DNA from 2 places in the Shewanella sp. 0m-8 genome. Region 1 is predicted to be linked to the other one. Evidence: predicted binding sites of a transcription regulator. Region 1 holds the regulator's gene; the other holds the start of a gene.
What was found. Region 1 encodes LexA, which represses DNA repair genes until DNA is damaged. Its sites were predicted from a motif close to TACTGTATNNNNATACAGTA; they were not measured.
Positions count from the first base shown of each region.

Region 1 (12,099 bases):
CTGGTGAAGAGGTGATGTTCAACGGTATGGGTACTGGTAACTACCTCGACAAAGCTACCGACTGCTGGGAACCTCGTGATGAGGTGAAAGGCGATGTCGCTCGTATGATCATGTATATGGATACTCGATATCAGGGTACTGATACCGCTACAACGAATATGCCTGATCTAGTCGCAGTCGATCGGCTAACGACTACTGCCGAGGATAGCGAACCGCTCATCGGCACGCTTTGTACTCTGTATGCATGGAACAAGTTAGATGCTGTTGATACCTACGAGCAGAACCGTAACAACCAGGTATACAAATACCAGGGCAACCGTAACCCCTTCATTGACCGCCCTGAGTTAGTGCAGCAAGTGTATGGTGCAACCTGTGGTGACGATCCAAACCCAGGTTTGGTAGTCGAAGGTGATATTGTTACTCCTGAGAGTGTCACTGAAGGGTCTGCATACACCATAGATGCCTCTGCAATCAACGCTGGCGAAGGTGTTACTCTTACTTACAAGTGGGAGCAGATTGTTGATGAAGAGAAGACGGTTGTTGGCGACATGGCTATATTGTCTCTGACTGCGCCAATGATTAAAGCCGACGAGACTTTGAACTTTACGGTGACCATCAGCGACGGCACGTTGGAAACAACCAAAGCTGTTAGCCTGATCGTGACTAACGTGCCTCTAACTTTAGATGTGACGTTTGCAGGCAACACGCAGCTGACTGAAGGTGATAAAACTTCCATCACAGCGACGGTTACAGATGCTCCAGAAGGGACTAGCTATAGCTGGAAGCAGGTATCTGGAAACACGGCTGTGTTTACCGCTTCAGGTCTGACACTTGATGTGACTTCACCTAGCGTCGATATTGATCAAATGCTTGTGTTCGAGCTTACGGCAACGGTTGACGAAGAAAGCTTCAGTCAGTCTGTTAGCATTGAGGTGAAAAACACCGAAGAACCTGGTTGGACTAAGCCTGATGGGGCGGGTAGTTTAGGTGGTTTTATTACTTTGCTGCTACCGCTAATGTGGTGGCGTCGCCGCCAAGGCTAATCATCAGTTAAGCCTATAAAAAGCAGCACCGGGATCGCTCTGGGTGCTGCTTTTTTTAACTGTACAGACGTTGTCTACATCTCGCCTTGTGCGCGTTGCTCTCAGAATGAGAAATCAGCTATTAGGGCAAATGACAACGCTTATCTGAATAATATTGAAGGATTATTATGAATACTTCACTCCGTCCTTCTAGCCTACTTCTTACCGGATCAGCTATCGCTCTAACGTTAACATTGAGCGGCTGTGGTAAGGAAAAGGTGGAAGAGGCGCCTAAGACGACAGCATCTATCGCCTGTCAAGCCGCTGGTGATGACTGTAAGCGCTTCACCTTGCTCCATACCAATGATCACCACGGCCGTTTTTGGCAAGGCTCTAGAGGTGAGTATGGTATGGCCGCGCGAAAAACCATTCTCGACCAAATTCGTAAAGAGGTCACCGAGCAAGGTGGGGAAACGTTACTGCTCTCAGGTGGCGATATTAACACTGGCGTACCTGAGTCTGATCTTCAAGACGCCGAGCCAGATTTTATCGGCATGAACCACCTTGGATATGACGCCATGGCCGTGGGTAACCATGAGTTTGATAATCCATCGACGGTGATGGATAAGCAGAGAGGCTGGTCAAAGTTCCCGTGGTTATCGGCCAACATCTATCGCCAAGTCGATGGTGAATGGCAACGCTACTTCGAACCCTACAAGCTATTCGAGGTTCAAGGCTTGAAGCTAGCCGTAGTCGGCCTGACTACCGAGCATACCGCTGAGATAGGTAATCCAGAATTCGTTGAAGATCTAAAATTCACTTCAGCACAAGCTGAGGCAAAAAATATTTTGGCAGAGCTTGAGCAGAAGCATCAACCGGATCTTGTTTTTGGTCTCACCCATATGGGTCACTATGAAAATGGTAAACATGGAAGTAACGCGCCCGGTGATGTTGCTCTTGCCAAAAGCCTAAAGCCTGGCCAGATCCAAGCAATCATTGGCGGACATTCACAGTTGCCTGTGTGTATGGAAGGGGACACTGGTGAGTACGTAGAAGATTATGGTCGAGATGAGCCTTGTAGGCCTGATCGTCAAAATGGCACTTGGATCATGCAAGCCTACGAGTGGGGAAAGTTCGTTGGTCGCGCCGATTTTGAATACTATGGTGGTAAGCTACACTTGGCAAACTACGAGTTAGTACCAGTGAATACAGAAACCAAGTTTGGTTCCTACTATCCGCCTCATATGCTAACGCCTAAGGATAAGGAAACCCTCGAACTGCTTCGGCCCTATCAGCGTAAGGGGCAGCTGAAGTTGAGAGAACAGATTGGTGTTGCAAAGGCGGACTTCATTGGTAAGCGTAAGATTGTTCGTTACCAAGCTACGCCTCTGGGGGTGATGATTGCGCACGCTCAAACTCAGCTTCCTATCCCCGCAGATTTTGGGATCATAAACTCAGGTGGTATTCGAGCCACCATAAAGAAAGGGCCCATTCGCTATCGTGATGTGCTTAAGGTGCAGCCTTTTTCCAACAGCGTGACTGTAACCGAGATGAATGGAGCCGAACTAAAGAAGTATTTGTCTAGGGTTGCGCTTAAGACTCGAGGCTCTGGAGGCTTTGCCCATTTTAGCGGTATCAAGATGACCGTTGACTGTAAAGCTAAAGATGTCGATATCAGAACTGTTGGTGATAAGCCCTTCAAGCTAACAGATAAATATCGATTTACCCTCCCTAGCTATAACGCTGCGGGCGGTAATAAGTATCCCAAGTTAAAGGAAAAGGCGAGAGATACCGGCTTTATTGATGCAGATATGCTTTATCAATTCATCAAAAAGCATGACACGCTCGATCCTGCCAATTATGACAGAGCGAAAGATGTTCGCTATATCAACTCCAGAAGTTCTGATGGCTGCGGCGGTTAATCTTAGCAGTTAATAAGGTTAATCAGCTGGCACCTTAGATCTCAAAACAGAGCCCAACCTTTGATTGGGCTCTGTTTTTTTAAGGTATGTGTTCGGCAAACTACACCTAGCCTTTTTGTACATACCAAGGTCGTCAGCAAGTATAAAGTAGAGCAAATGCCTTGTTGCTTACCACTCCCTTCTTCTCGTTCGAGCTTTGGTAGCTGTCAGGTAAAAGTGCAAGGAAATAAAGTTGAACCAACAGCGGGCGCAAGAGGCTCAATTGCGCGGACTTATTTGTCTATGGAACAAACGCACCCGAGATACTAAATGAGTAGGCAGCAAAGTCAGCTAATGAACGCTTGAGATAAAGAGGTACCTTCAGGCGCTACCCAATAACGAGTTTCACATCGCTGGGATTTATTTCATTTGAAACTGGATCCCACACAAAAATGTGGGATCCAGTTTCAAGTGAAATTCCCCCTAATATGAAATCAATAAGTTAAGAGCCGAAATCCAGATAGGCATATCGGCTTGATCCGGGATAATGTGAAATTTACCCCCAGAAATCCAGCCAAAATGAAACTCTCAATTTCAGCGAATTAAAGGCCTCATTTAGAGGTAGTGCGGATCCGCATACAGGGTGGTATGGGTGCTGGAGGCTAGATACCCCCGGCTACCCGATTATGCATTTTTTGCTATTCCCATTATAACTTTCATAGTGCCTTTTTCACTTGTTAGAGAAAACGCCTCTGAAGCACGAACAACAGAAAGGCCTACCTTTGAATATGCATCAGTAATTATTTCATTGGTAAAGCCGAAATCATCTTCTCCATTGCTTCGCTTCCAATCCCATTGGATAAAAGTACCGCCTTCTTTTAGAAGAAGCTTAAGATCAGATAACGTTTTCTCGTAATCTGGCACAAAAGCACAAACGGATGACGCAACAATTAAATCAAAACCTGACTCAAAAATAGGATTGTTATTGATCGAGTTTCTTGAAATTTCGCATGATAGTGAGTTTACATTATGAATATTTTTATTCTTTAAAACTTTAATCATCTTTGGTGAGGAATCAATTGCAACAACTGAAGATGCAACATGAGCTATTTTTTCAGTTAGTTGGCCAGTTCCACACCCAAAGTCTAAAACATTTAAACCATCTAAACTTATGAATTTACACAGCGAATCAAAGGCCTTATTAGAATACTCGATTACATCTGAATTTGAATCCCAGCCATCTGCGTAATCATCCCAACTATCACTCATTATATTTTCCTATACTCGAAACGGTTCACGACTGCATAACACCCTGCTAATAAGTGAACCATGTGCTGGCGGGCGATTTGTTCAGCAAATGGCATGACAGCCTTGGTGAGTCTGGATTTAGCTGCTTGTTATAAGCACACTACTCAATACTCATCTGTATGATTAACAACTCTATGTTTTCGTTTGAATCATTAACCAATCCATGCTCACCAAAAGGAGGGTTTTTAATCATGTCTCCTTTTTTAACTCTATATTCTTGATCTGCAATAGTCATTGTTCCGCTTCCTTCAAGAATGATATACATCTCTTCATTGTTACCGTGTTTGTGATAACCAACAGTAGAATTTGGCGGTATAATTTGCCTATCAATAAAATCACATCCGCTGATAAAATCTGATTTACCCCAAATTTCATACAACTCTACAGCACCTTTTCCATCATGTGCTGAATGCTGAATTTGTTTCTCTGTCTCTAGAAAGTTGCGGATCATCTGAAAACTTCCTTGTGCTTATAACGTCTTAGTATTTGTGCGTTGCGCTGTTTGCAAGGCACAAATCGCTTGTTGGACTTAGTCGATGCTGAATCCAGATTAATTGGTATGCTTTATGCTATAGGAATTTGCTTTTTTTGATGCTGGCTCTGGGCTGTAGAGCAGGTTTTATCAATTGATATCTAGTAGAAGGTAAGTTTTTCATTGAAATTCCGTTGTCATTGTTGTGCTCCTTCGCATTTCTTTAAGTCTAACTGATCCAATGTAGGTTATACACTCGATTGAATATTTTTTAGGCCCCGCGCAGCGGCTTAGTTCAACATTTGTATAGTGTGCATGCGCGTATATTTGGCAAAAAGCGCATGCATATTTAATAAACCTACTATTTAATTTTTGTTGAAGAAAAGCTATTGATTTATCTGCACTCTACAAAAGTATTACTGGATAAACGCGCACAGAAATGAGCAAAGTGAGTATTGATGTTGAATCGAAAGTAATTCGTGATTATTGCTTATCGATTCGTAAAAGTAGGCCAACAGACTCTTCACTGTTCTTTCCTGCTTATTGCCTGTAGCTAATAAAGGGGCATGAACAGTTTAGGCAACGAGGAAGGATTCCTTCCTAGCTGGTTGCACGTAATGGGCATAAATGAGCTAAGACTAATTTATATATTCACTCAAAAATCCCCTTCCCATCGAATTCTCATCCGGAGGCCTTATCTAAATTTATAAGTGCTGATGTCCAGCAAAATATTAGTTAATTTCAGACGCTGTCCAATAACGAATTTCACATCGCTGGATTTATTTCATTTGAAACTGGATCCCACAAAAAACAATATAACTGGTTATTACTTGCACTCAAAAAAATACTGTATATACTAACAGTTACTGTATAGAAAGACAGGGTTAACCATGAGACCACTTACACCGCGCCAAGCTGAAATTTTAGAGCTAATTAAACGTAATATTGCTGATACTGGCATGCCACCTACCCGTGCCGAGATCGCTAGACGTTTAGGTTTTAAGTCAGCCAATGCTGCTGAAGAACATTTAAAAGCCTTAGCTAAAAAAGGCTGCATTGAAATTATGCCGGGCACGTCTCGCGGTATTAAGTTAACCCAAGAAGACACTGAAGATGCAGATTTAGGTTTACCCCTTATCGGCCAAGTTGCTGCAGGTGAACCGATTCTTGCGCAAGAGCATGTCGAGCAACACTATAAAGTCGATCCCGCCATGTTCAAGCCATCAGCAGACTTCTTACTCAGAGTCCGTGGTGACAGTATGAAGAATATTGGCATACTAGAAGGTGATCTACTGGCTGTACACAAAATTCAGCAAGCACGTAACGGCCAAGTGGTTATAGCACGCGTTGAAGATGATGTTACCGTTAAGCGTTTTGAGAAAAAGGGTAACAAAGTTTTCTTACATGCTGAGAACGAAGAGTATTCACCAATTGAAGTGGATCTAGCAAACCAAAGCTTAAGTATTGAAGGTTTAGCCGTTGGTGTGATCCGTAATGGAGACTGGCAATGAACAAACTAATGGGAACGAGTCCTCGTCACCCTGGACTGTGGCAGGATATGCCATCGACCAATATGGTGAGCAGCACGAGTAATGACATCACGACTATGGTGACCCAAACTCAAGGGCGTGATGAGCTGAACCAGATCAGTGCTCAGCTTTCACAATTGAGCCAACAGGGTCGCTGGATTGTACTGATTAGCCCGCCGAATATCGGCTACAAGCAGATGCTAGCAGCTGCAGGTGTAAGAATGGACCGCATTTTACTGGTTCATGCTAAAGATGAAGTGGAAACACTTTGGGCAATGGAAAAAGCCTTAACAAGCGGTACCTCAAGTGCGGTGATTACTTGGACCAACTCTTTAGATGCTCGTGACAATCGACGCCTACAAATCGTTGCCAAAAGCGCTCGCGCTGTCGGCATTGTCATTGAACATTCGATTGATAACACAAATAAGCAACAATCTTGTCGCTCAATCAATATGCAGGATAGTGCTTTTGGTCAAGCCTCCCTGTTTGGTGCTGTTCATTAAGCAGAACATCTCCTCGCTTTCTAATACATGATGACTAGGAGGTGCGTTTTAGTAAGCGCCTTCTAGTACAAACGATTTTCTAAAGCCCTCATTCGAGGGCTTTTTTATTATCAATAATTGAAAAAGTGATCTTGATCAATATTTAAACACCAAGTAGTGTAGGAAGTCATAACAACGATATTTTGTTATATCCGAGCGATTTAGTTGTCGGTCTTTGCTCTGGGATTAGTCCTGAATTTAAAGCTTAGACTGAGATTGGCCTGATATATTTCAGCCGTATGTGCCAACGTGGTTACACCAGCAGTGAATAGCACTGAATACAATAGCCTGTGTCGCGATCCCATTAATTGCGACTCGATAGGCAAGCCACTCGCGCACTTTGAAGTCATCGTTGCTTTTTTGGGAACTGAAGAGTTTACATAGAGCAGAGACTTACTGTGTGACTCTTCTTTGTCTTGTGGACAGAGGAGAAGTCTAGTGAAGCAATTGTTGTATTGTGTGCTGGCGTTGCTATTTTCGCCCGTACTTGTTGCATCAGAAATGCCGCTTAATATGACAGAGGGTGTTACGGATATCAGTGGGCGGGTTTACAACCTCCATATGATTATTCTCTACATCTGCTGTGCTATTGGCATCGTGGTTTTTAGCATCATGATTTACGCTATGATCAACCACCGCAAATCAAAAGGCGCAGTCGCCGCCAACTTTCATGAAAGTACTAAAGTCGAGATCCTTTGGACTGTTGTACCTTTTATTATTCTTATACTTATGGCTATTCCAGCAACCAAGACATTGATTGCTATGGAAGATCCAAGTAATGCTGACCTCACCATCAAGATTACCGGCTCACAATGGAAATGGCATTACAGCTATTTCAACAAAGATGTTGAATTTTTCAGTCTGCTTTCTACCCCCAGAGCGCAAATAGATGGCGAAGAAGCAAAAGGTAAAAACTACCTTTTAGAGGTAGATAAGCCACTGGTACTACCGATTAATCGTAAAGTACGTTTCTTAATGACTTCAGATGATGTTATTCACTCCTGGTGGGTACCCGCATTTGCCGTTAAAAAAGATGCTAATCCAGGATTTATTAATGAAGCCTGGACCCGCATCGACAAACCGGGCACTTATCGTGGCCAATGTGCCGAGCTCTGCGGTAAAGACCATGGCTTTATGCCTATTGTTGTTGAAGCTTTATCAGAAGAAGATTTTGATGCTTGGCTGATTGCACAACAACAAGCCGCCAGCAATGCCGAAGTGGCAGCAAAGGCTGCCCTATCGCAAACGCTAACAATGGAAGAATTAATGGCGCAAGGCGAGCAAGTCTACCTTGCACGCTGCGCTGCCTGCCACCAGCCTAATGGTGCTGGCCTACCTGGCGTATTCCCTTCTCTTATTGGCAGCCCGCTTATTAAAGGGCCTGCTCAGCTGCATATCGATATTGTATTAAATGGTAAATCGGGCACTGCTATGCAGGCGTTTTCTAGCCAGTTAACTGCAACTGAAATTGCTGCCGTAGTGACTTATGAGCGCAATGCCTGGGGCAATAACTCAGGCGACACTGTTCAAGCAGCCGACGTAAGCTCAGATACGACCACGCCAGCAACATCGGTAGATACAACCCCAGCGACTCCAAGTGCAATACCTGCGACCTCACCTGCAACACAAGCTGAGGTTAATCAAGATACAACCTCAGAAACCAAAGCTGATGACGAGGTAACTAAAGAACTAACAACGGCACCATTAGGTGACCTAGCCATGAATGAACTCCTGACCATGGGGGAAAAAGTCTATATGACTAGCTGCGCGGCTTGTCATCAAGCAGCGGGGACAGGCCTACCTCCAGCGTTCCCATCATTAGTGGGTAGCCCAATCATCAAAGGCCCTGTAGCCGCTCACCTTGATATTGTTATCAATGGTAAACCTGGTACGGCAATGCAGTCATTTAGCGCGCTACTTACACCACAACAGCTTGCTGCAGTGGTGACTTATGAGCGCAATGCCTGGGGTAATAACTCTGGTGATGCCGTTCAGGCTTCTGATGTTGATGGTCACGGAAAGTAAGGGATTAACATGAGCACAATTACACAAGACTCACCAGCCGCTAACGACGTGAGCCATGATGACCACCACCATGGCGCGCCAAAAGGTATTATGCGCTGGCTGTTAACCACTAACCATAAAGATATTGGCACCCTCTATCTTTGGTTCAGTTTTATTATGTTTTTAACCGGTGGCGCGATGGCAATGGTGATCCGCGCAGAGCTATTTCAGCCCGGATTGCAATTAGTCGAACCCAACTTCTTTAACCAGATGACCACTGTTCACGGTTTAGTGATGGTATTTGGCGCTGTGATGCCGGCCTTTACAGGCCTAGCTAACTGGCTAATTCCGATGATGATTGGTGCTCCCGATATGGCGCTACCGCGAATGAATAACTGGAGCTTTTGGATCCTACCTTTCGCATTTGCCATTTTGTTAAGCTCACTTTTTATGGAAGGTGGCGGCCCCAATTTCGGCTGGACATTCTACGCACCACTATCGACAACCTATAGCCCTGACAGTACCGCTCTATTTGTATTTGCAGTTCATATCATGGGGATTAGCTCAATCATGGGCGCGATTAATGTGGTCGTCACTATCGTCAATATGCGTGCCCCCGGTATGACTTGGATGAAGCTGCCGTTATTTGTTTGGACCTGGTTAATTACCGCCTTTTTACTTATTGCGGTCATGCCTGTGCTCGCTGGCACAGTGACTATGGTACTCACCGATAAATACTTCGGCACTAGCTTTTTTGATGCCGCCGGCGGCGGGGATCCTGTCATGTTCCAGCATCTTTTCTGGTTCTTTGGCCACCCTGAGGTGTACATCATGATCTTGCCGTCATTCGGTATCATCTCGGCAATTGTGCCAGCCTTTAGTCGTAAGCGCTTATTTGGTTACTCATCGATGGTTTACGCCACTGCGAGTATCGCCGTTTTGTCGTTCCTGGTGTGGGCGCATCACATGTTTACTACGGGTATGCCGGTATTTGCTGAATTGTTCTTTATGTATTGCACCATGCTGATTGCAGTGCCGACAGGCGTAAAAGTATTTAACTGGGTTGCGACCATGTGGCGAGGTTCTATTACCTTTGAAACTCCCATGTTATTTGCGGTGGCCTTTATTATCTTGTTCACCATAGGGGGCTTTTCGGGACTGATGCTGGCGATCACTCCTGCTGACTTCCAATACCATGATACCTACTTTGTGGTGGCGCATTTTCATTATGTATTGGTGACTGGAGCAATATTCTCCATCATGGCAGCGGCCTATTATTGGCTACCCAAATGGACCGGCCATATGTACAGCGAAACCTTAGGGCGCTGGCACTTCTGGTGTTCGGTAATTTCAGTCAACGTGCTGTTTTTTCCAATGCACTTCTTAGGCTTAGCCGGAATGCCAAGGCGTATTCCTGATTATGCTATCCAGTTCGCTGATGTGAACCAGATTGTATCGATCGGCGGCTTCGCATTTGGCCTTTCGCAGCTGATCTTTTTAGCCGTAGTGATTAAGTGTATTCGTGGTGGTGAAAAGGCTCCAGCCAAACCATGGGAAGGCGCCGAAGGATTAGAATGGACCATTCCTAGCCCTGCGCCATATCACTCATTTACCACCCCGCCAGAGGTGAAATAAAGATGACTGAGATGAAGCGTAACGCCAATCGCAAATTGCTCGCCATGCTAATTATTGGCGCTGTGGGCATGTTTGGGTTTGGTTTTGCGCTTGTTCCTTTATATGACGTGCTTTGCGACGCATTGGGTATTAACGGTAAACCCGCAAGTACCGCCAGTGTTTATCAGCCTGTCGTAGTGGATAAAAACAGAACCATAACGGTTGAGTTTGTGTCTCAAGTGCAAAGCGACATGCCTTGGACATTTAAACCTCAGGTTAATACCATGCAAGTGCATCCCGGTGAGCTTATTCGTACTCATTTTGTCGCTACGAATTTATCGGCAGAGCATATTGTGGGGCAGGCTATTCCGTCTGTTTCTCCCGGACAGGGGGCGGCATACTTTAATAAGACGGAATGCTTCTGTTTCAATCAGCAGGTATTGCAGGCTAACGCTGCAGCCGAGCTACCACTCATCTTTTTTGTGGATCCCCAATTGCCGGATTCAATCTCGACCCTGACCCTCTCTTATACCCTCTACAACATCACCGACAAGGGCTATGTAGTAAGTGCCACAAGTAATGTCGTGGAGCAAGGAGCTGCACAATGACAACTGAACATATAGATGAAAACTACTCCAGCAATAAAAACGTCGCTGTGATTAACACAGTCACTAAAACTGGGGCTAAAGCCGTTACAGGGCAAGGAGCGGCTAAATGACAACTGAACATAAACACGAAAACTACTACGTACCAGATCAAAGTGCGTGGCCCATTATTGGCGCGATAGGTTTATTTCTTATCGCCTTTGGTGCTGGAAGCTATGTCTCTGAATTAAAAACAGAAGGCGGCAGTGGTGGCTATATTTTGCTAGCTGGTATTGCGGTTATCATTTTCATGATTTTTGGCTGGTTTAGAACCGTTATCGCCGAATCTATGGCAGGGCTCTACTCCAAACAGATGGATCGCTCCTTTAGGCAAGGAATGAGCTGGTTTATCTTTTCTGAAGTCATGTTCTTTGCAGCTTTTTTTGGCGCCTTATTTTATGCCCGAATTATCGCAATACCTTGGCTTGGCGGCGCCTCAAATAATGAGATGACCCATGAAGTATTATGGCCAATGTTTGAAGCTGCTTGGCCCTTACTAACAACGCCAGATGGCAGCCTGACCCAAGCGATGGACTGGACAGGACTACCGCTCTACAACACCTTAATTCTTTTGACCTCTTCGATAACATTGCATTTTGCTCACGTAGGGTTAGAAAAAAATAAGCGTACCGCGTTAACCGTTTGGCTAGCGATAACCATTTTACTTGGGGTAGCGTTCTTATTCTTGCAAGTGGAAGAGTATGTCCATGCCTACCAAGAAATGGGGCTGACATTAAATTCAGGCATTTACGGTAACACCTTTTTCTTGCTAACCGGCTTCCATGGCATGCACGTTACCCTAGGAACGGTATTCCTTATGGTGTTGTTTTTACGAGTGCTTAAAGGGCACTTTACCCCAGATAAGCACTTTGCTTTTCAAGCAGGGGCTTGGTATTGGCACTTTGTCGATGTGGTTTGGCTGTGCTTGTTTTTCTTTGTTTATGTGCTTTAACCACTCATATTGCCGATATTAATACGATCACATAAACAATAATGTCATCAGTAGGGTCTGGAGTTAGGTGTTATGACTCCCGTCCCTAATGCCACCAGCAGTAACAGCACC
Region 1 covers NZ_JBRIMB010000005.1:116,983-129,081, reverse strand. Annotated here, with positions in the region: gene ACVBIO_RS04130 (endonuclease) at 1-1,043, shown strand, start outside; gene ushA (bifunctional UDP-sugar hydrolase/5'-nucleotidase UshA) at 1,211-2,944, shown strand; gene ACVBIO_RS04120 (class I SAM-dependent DNA methyltransferase) at 3,608-4,192, opposite strand; gene ACVBIO_RS04115 (cupin domain-containing protein) at 4,332-4,682, opposite strand; gene lexA (transcriptional repressor LexA) at 5,594-6,214, shown strand; gene ACVBIO_RS04105 (cell division inhibitor SulA) at 6,211-6,735, shown strand; gene coxB (cytochrome c oxidase subunit II) at 7,213-8,799, shown strand; gene ctaD (cytochrome c oxidase subunit I) at 8,809-10,413, shown strand; gene ACVBIO_RS04090 (cytochrome c oxidase assembly protein) at 10,416-11,000, shown strand; gene ACVBIO_RS04085 (cytochrome c oxidase subunit 3) at 11,107-11,988, shown strand; gene ACVBIO_RS04080 (DUF2909 family protein) at 12,036-12,099, opposite strand, start outside.

Region 2 (7,964 bases), on a different contig from region 1:
GCCAGCACACGTCAACAAATCGATAATGACTTAACCAGCCTAGTCCAATTAAAGTCTAACGAAGTACGCAGTTACTTTGCGGCCAAAGGTCAACTTATTCACGCGGTGTTTGCTAACCCAACAGTTGTAGATTGGTTTAGCCAATATAACAGCCGCTTAAGTGATGTTTCAGCTGATCAAGATTATCAATCTATCATCGATTACTTTAAGTATTTTTCAATTCAGGATAGCGATATTAAGTCAGTGTTCTTTGGCTCAGCCAATACCTTTGAGTACTTTGATCTTAATGGGCGCTACAACGATAGTGAGTACTTCACCAATAAGCGCCCTTGGTGGCAAGAAGCCATAGATAAAAACGGCATGTTCGTCGGCGATCCAGCCGTAGATGCTAATGATGGTTCTATATCGGCGACCATAAAAACCGTTGTTAAAGATGAGTCTGGCCGCTTTATTGGTATTGGTGGTATGGATATTCTCATCGATACCATCGGCAGTGAGTTGTTAGCACCGATTAAGTATCAGGATGCGGGCCAAGCTTTCTTAATGACCAATGCAGGCAAGTTGGTCTACTTCCCAGGCTTTTCTGAGGTTTTCCCCCCAGGCTCTAACGCTGCTTTAGTCGATAGCCAGTTTAATGATACCCAAGGCTTTGCCAAGTTGAGTCAACAGATGCAGACACAGGCGTCGGGATTTGGCGAGGTTATATTTAACGGCGAGGCTCAGCGGGTCAGCTTTATAGAGGTCGGCGGGAGTTATCCTGAGCAAAAATGGCACCTAGCCTTCATGCTGCCAACCGCAGTTATAGAAGCACCTGTTACCGATGCGATTGTCAGCTCGATATTATTGTCATTTTTGATTATGGCATTAGTTGGGATGACAGTTTGGACCACGTTATTACCCTTTAGAAAGCAGGTAAATAATTTATTGTTAGCGATGGAAGACATTGCCGAGGGAGATAGCGATCTTGCTAAGCGCATCGACATGAATAGAGAAGATGAGCTGGGTAAGCTCGGTGATGCATTTAACCGTTTTGCGGCGAAGGTGCAGGGCATGCTGCAGGAGACTCGTGAGCTAACGCTGCAAGTAGAGCAAGGTGTGAATGATGCGTCTGCTGTGAGTCGTCAAGCATTGCAGTCGGTGAGTCAGCAAAAACAAGAGATAGTTTCTGTGGCCACGGCCGCAACCGAAATGGCACACACTAGCCAAGAGATGGCCGCAAGTGCCCAAAGAGCCAGTGAATTTGCTGATAAGGCGCAGATTCAGTCGAGTGAAGGCCGTGAGATTGTCGCTCAAGCGACTCAAGGCATGCAGGCGTTATCTAAACAGGTGATTGATGCGGCAAAGGTGGTTAAGCAACTTAGAACCCGTTCTGAGCAGATTGGCGAGGTACTTAATGTTATTCGTGGTATCGCAGAGCAAACAAACCTGTTAGCACTAAACGCAGCGATTGAAGCGGCGAGAGCGGGTGAACAAGGCCGAGGCTTTGCCGTTGTGGCGGATGAGGTAAGAACCTTAGCATCTCGCACGCAAGACTCGACCGCAAACATTCAAGAGATCATCCAGACACTACAACAAAATGCCAATGAGGCTGAGCAAGTGATGGAGTCAGGGGTTGAGCAAGCCAATATGGGGCAAGGTCTTACCGCTAAAGTTGAAGTGGCACTGGATAGCATCACGAGTGCCATCGAAGCGATTCAGCAGCAAACCATAGAGATCTCCACCGCTGTAGGTCAGCAAGCGATTGTGGCCGAAGAGGTTGCTTGTAATGTTGAAAATGTTCGCGCGTTATCGGATGAGTCGTTAGCAGCGAGTGAGGCACTATCAAATAACTTTGACGAATTTGCACAGGTGAGTCGATCCCTCGGTGACAACATTAAGCAGTTTAAGATCTAGACTTAAAATGACAGCATTTTGAAATCTGACTGAGTTTACATGTGACTGAGTGTTGAAATGGGAAGCCAAACGGCTTCCCTTTTTATTGCCTAGGATTAATCGATCGCCCTGATCAACAAGGGCGAATGGTTAGCTTAAAACAGGCTAAAGGTATGCTTTTTATTGAATACTGTTTTTATATACAGTAATATTCTGTACGGAGGATATTGGCTTGCAAAAAATTATTCACGTCGACATGGACTGCTTCTATGCAGCGGTGGAGATGCGCGACTTTCCTGAGTTAAGAGGCAAACCTATTGCTGTGGGAGGACGCAGTGATCGCCGTGGCGTGATCAGTACCTGTAATTACGAAGCTCGAGAATTTGGGGTTCGTTCAGCCATGGCGTCAGGCTATGCGCTAAAGCTTTGTCCTGACTTGATATTAGTCCCTGGGCGTATGCAGGTATATAAAGAGGTTTCTAGCCAGATTAGGGCTGTATTTGAACGATATACTGACTTGATAGAGCCTTTATCCCTTGATGAGGCTTATCTTGATGTGACAGAGAGTCCCCATTGTAAAGGCTCTGCGACCTTGATGGCCGAGGCTATTCGAGCCGATATTTTAGCCGAGACCGGTTTAACTGCTTCGGCAGGCATCGCGCCAGTTAAGTTTCTTGCCAAGATAGCATCCGATTTAAATAAACCGAATGGACAATATGTGATCCGCCCAGACATGATTGATGAGTTTATAAAAACCTTACCACTGATAAAAATTCCCGGTGTTGGCAAGGTGACCGCTAAAAAGTTAGCCGATCTGGGGCTGCATACCTGCAGCGACATTCAGCTTTATCCTGAAGCTAAGCTAATAGAAGGGTTTGGTAAATTTGGAACAGTGCTGATTGAGCGCGCTAAAGGGATAGACAAGCGAGCGATTTCGCCCAATCGTGAGAGAAAATCAGTCGGCGTTGAAACTACACTGGCTAAAGATATCCATACCCTTGAGCAATGCCGTGCGGTGATGCCACAACTTATTCAAGAGCTCGCAGGGCGGGTGAGCCGTAGCGCTAAGGATAGAGTGATCAACAAGCAAGTGGTTAAGCTAAAATTTGAAGATTTTAAGCAGACCACGATTGAGCATCGCAGCGATGAGATCTCGGTGAATCTGTTTTATCAGCTACTGGAGCAAGCAATGGAAAGGCAAAATGAGCGAGGTATTCGCTTATTGGGTGTATCGGTCGGTCTCGCCTCGAATAGTGTCGCTTCTGAGCATGATGATATAGATAGCTCGCAGATGGATTTAGGTTTTTAAGCACACCGTCAGAAATAGCTCATATTTTAGTTTTACTTCGACGTTAAAGGCTAATAATAGCTGCCAATATTGGCCAACAGTTGTGATGTTAACGGTAATGTTAATTTTTTCATCAGGGCTGTGTGGGTAACAATTACTTAGGACTAAAGCGCCAATTGATACCTTATTCTCTGCTATAGATAGTAAAGGCCACTTATGGCTAAGTGGCCTTATTCTTATAAAGCTGTTTTATTGATTAGCCTTTAACTGGTGTACGCTCCAGTACCGCTAACAATAGCTTCCAGTATTGGCCAACAGTAGTAATGTTAACTTTTTCATCAGGGCTGTGTGGGTAGCGAATGGTTGGGCCAATAGAAACCATATCCATTTCAGGGTAAGGCTTCTTAAATAGACCACATTCAAGACCTGCATGGATCACCATAATCGTCGGCTCTTTGTTATAAATTGCCTCGTAGGTTTCGCGTACGCTTGCCATAACGGGTGAGCTATTGTCTGGCTTCCAGCCTGGGTATGCACCACTAAATTCAACATTCGCTCCAGCAAGGTTAGCCAGTGAGCTCAATACGCCTTCAACTTCTTCGCGACCTGAATCAATAAGAGAGCGAATTAAGCATAAGATTTGCACGCTATTGTCATCGGTACTGATCACACCCACGTTAAGTGATGTCTCTGTAACACCTTCTACTTCGTCACTCATGCGAATGACGCCATTAGGGCAAGCATTAAGCACGTCAATTAAGATCTGTTGTGACTCTTCACTCATGACCTGTTTTTCTGCTGGGATCTCTTCTAGCGTTAGAATCGTACCTGGATCGGCGATGGCTAACTCTTGACGAACTAAGGCTTGAAACGCTGAAACACGCTCTTGCAGTAAAGCCAAGTTTTCAGGAGGAAGCATAAAATTAACGTCTGCTTCACGTGGAATGGCATTGCGCAGTGAGCCGCCAGTAAACTGAGTTAACTCAATAGCCAGTTCATCGCCATGGTCAAACAGGAAGCGGGCTAAAAGCTTGTTAGCATTACCACGACCTAAATGGATGTTAACCCCTGAGTGGCCCCCTTTTAGGCCCGAGATTGACAACTTATAGCTGGCATTGGTCGGTTCTGGCGATTGCCAAACCATAGGTACTGATAACTGTGCGTCAACACCGCCAGCGCAGCCCATGTAAATCTCACCTTCTTGCTCTGAGTCGGTGTTGATCAAGATTTCAGCATCTAACATGCCAGCTTCTAGACCAAACGCCCCAGTCATGCCTGCTTCTTCATCAATTGTCAGCAGTACTTCTAGTGGGCCGTGAACAATGTCATCGGCGCCTAAAATAGCCAGAGCAGATGCCATACCAATACCGTTATCAGCACCTAAAGTTGTACCATTTGCTTTGACCCAGTCACCATCAACATACGCTTCAATAGGATCTGTTTCAAAGTCGTGAACTTTGTCTGCGTTCTTTTGTGGCACCATATCAATATGGGCTTGTAACACTACGATTTTGCGGTTTTCCATGCCGGCGGTTGCGGGCTTTTTGATGATCAGGTTGCCAACTTTATCTTCGACAACGCTCAGCTGCTTATCTTTAGCCCAAGCTTGAATATGCGCACTCAATGCTTGTTCATGTTTAGATGGGTGTGGAATAGCACAGATCTGCTCGAACCATTGCCAAAGTGCTTGTGGTTGTAATTGGTTTAAAGTGGTCACTTAAAAATCCCCTGTTCTAATAAAATCACCCAAGTGCTATTAAGTCGTCGATTTTATTTAAATCGATAGCGCGCTGGTGCGGGTGTGGCGGAAAATGCACACAGTCTAGCATAGTCTTTGGGCGTCGCGGAGTCGTTTGCAATGGCTTTAAATCTTACGTGGCAGGCAAAGTTTCCATAATCATTTTCATGCACATTAAAGTCGTTGGTAATCTAAGCACAATAGAGGAATAATGCTTGAGCAAATGAGTCGTTTTGCCAAATGGGTTATGAGGCAAAATGGCAATATAAAATATAATAAGGAAGGGTTATGGGGTCAGTTAAGTTTATTGATGTAGTTGAACAAGATGCTATTTTTGAAGGTCATGGTTGGGATGCGCTGGTGGTGGTTACACCGGACTTGGACTCGATACAATTTGAAGAGATATCCTTGCTGGCTAATCATGGCCAGAAGGTGGATAAGCGAGTTGGCAAATCAGCCACTCTGCTTTTTGCGCCAGGCATGGCGGGTGGACGTCTTATTGTTGCACCGGTTACAAAGGCTGATGATGACTATCAAGATGTGCGGGTGTTTGCTGATGCAGCAAGGCAAGGGATCAAGCTTGCTAAAGAGGCGGGGGCAAGACGACCGCTGTTACTCGTTAATGGCTTAGCTGAGCATCGTTATCAACATGCCGAGCAGGTTGCAGCGCTCGCTTGTGGGCAGGAACTTTGGCAAGCACTAGAGCTTAGAGAAGCCGGTGGAGCCGATGAGCCGTTAGAGGCAATTGGTTTATTAGGCAGCGAACACACAGGTGAAATGTTAACGGCGATTGAGGCTGGTCGTAGCCTGGCTCGTGACTTATGTGGTACAGAGCCTGAGCGTATGTCAGCGCCAGCCTTTGCGGATTATTGTCTAGATGCGTTACACGATCTTGGGCTGGCAATCAGCGTGGTTGAAGACCGAGATATTCTTGAGCGAGACTACCCGCTATTAAGTGCCGTTGGTCGCTCATCGTTTGCCGTACTAAGGCATCAGCCTCGCGTAGTAAAGCTTGAATATGTTGGTGAAGGCCCAATTGAGCGTAGCTATTTCTTCGCTGGAAAAGGTGTGGTTTATGATACTGGTGGAGCAGACTTAAAAATTGCTGGTGGTATGGCTGGCATGAGTCGCGATAAAGGTGGTGCGGCAGCAGTAGCTGGACTAATGAAAACTATTGGTATGCTAAAACCTAAAGGTATACGCATCGTTGCTGAGCTGGGGCTCGTTAGAAATAGCATAGGTAGTGAGGCGTTTGTTACCGATGAAATTATCACCAGCCACGCAGGCAAGCGGGTGCGTATTGGTAATACCGACGCAGAAGGGCGTTTGGTGTTAGCCGATCTATTATCACATTTACGTTTAAAAGCCGTGAATGCCGTCAAGCCACAAATGTTTTCAGTGGCCACATTGACCGGCCATGTGGTTCGCTGTTTCGGCGGATATACCGCAGCGGTGGAAAACAGTGTTGCCAAGCAGGCTAATGTCGCATCTGTTATGCAGCAACAGGCCGCACTTTGGGGGGAGCCTATCGAGGTATCTCAGTTACGCCGTGATGACTTTAGTAAAATTGTCGACCCGTCGGCAGCCGCAGACATGTTGTCGTCTAACAACGCGCCATCTTCTGTCACCGCGCGTGGCCATCAGTATCCAGCAGCATTTTTGATTGAAGCTTCTGGATTGAGTGGTCATGGTTTAAATGCGGCTCTGCCGATTGCTTACACACATTTAGATATTGCCGGTAGTGCAACGGAAGGTCATCCACAATATGGATCACCAACCGCCACACCATTAGTTGGATTGTTTAAATACATAACGGAAAGTTAAACCGAGCAAGATTGCTCTCAAGCAACAACCTCTAACTGTCTAGCGCTTAACTGCGCTTGATAGTTTGCTTAAAGCTGGCGCTCAAGTGCCAGCTTTTTTATTTTAGGCCTGAAATAAGCACAAATTGAGCTACCTCTATTTAGCCCCGCTCGATTTAGCTCCCTTAATTTCAGATCATTTCGTTCAGCCTCTGCGATAGCTGTAGATAAAGGTACAAAATGACTCAAATAGAGCAGAGTTACAGTTAGGTTTTGTAATAAAATAACGTAAAGTGGCTTTTTTACGCTTATTTAATAAAAAAGCTTGTAATAAAACTACAAATACCTATAATTGCTTTCGTCGGATAAGCAATGGTGCTTAACGACACTTAGTCTATCCAGGATGGATAATTCTCCAAGGAATCGAGCGACAAGTTGACTCTACAAGCCAGCGAACGGCTTTTACGAAAGTAGAGCATTAGGAATTCAACTTTGTTTGGAGTATTAATTATGTATTTTAGTAACACTATTTATTCGCAAAGCTTTTGGTTAAACACTGAGAGTATGCGTGGCGGTTTATACGCCATGACTTTTAAGGGCTAACCCTCCTTATATAAAGTCGCATCAGTTTCCATCAACCTTTATTGTATCTTTTAGATACTTATAGACCAAGTCGCAGATAGCCCGAGTTAGTATACTTCCGCTGTTTGCCATTGATTATCGCTAGCGCGCTAACCAATTTCCACTAGGAACACTTGAAATGTCTTGCCCGCTCATTGAGCGGGCTTTTTTTTAGCTTAAACTTGCACTTTTACCTGCTAAACGCTTAAATCCTGTTCGATAGTTGTAGTATTTTTGATCGCGAAAGATAGCGGGTTGTGAAGCTTCACATTATACACGGGTGTTTTGTGATACGTGTCACTACACTGTGTCGTAAAATTACCGCTGTGACAGTTTTTGAGCATTATTTACAATAAATACTTGTAATAAAATTACACGGGCTTATAATTGCTCTCACTGGTTAAACAGAGCTTTCCAGTTTGTAAGTCTATCCAGGACGGATCATTCTCCAAGGAATCGAGCGACAAGTTGACTCATTAAATTAGTTTGGCTCAACCCCATTGGCTAATTTAATTTGAGATGATATTAACAACTTTGTTAGGAGTACTGACTATGCCTTATACAGGGCAAACTACGATTTACTGGCAAAACACTTGGTTTAATTCAAATGTTTTGCGTGGCGGTTTATACGCCATGACTTTTA
Region 2 covers NZ_JBRIMB010000080.1:892-8,855, forward strand. Annotated here, with positions in the region: gene ACVBIO_RS21035 (methyl-accepting chemotaxis protein) at 1-1,893, shown strand, start outside; gene dinB (DNA polymerase IV) at 2,105-3,181, shown strand; gene ACVBIO_RS21045 (aminoacyl-histidine dipeptidase) at 3,417-4,877, opposite strand; gene ACVBIO_RS21050 (M17 family metallopeptidase) at 5,187-6,722, shown strand.
Region 2: dinB (DNA polymerase IV) is a predicted target of LexA. The motif match lies at 2,061-2,080, and genes of this name have one in related genera.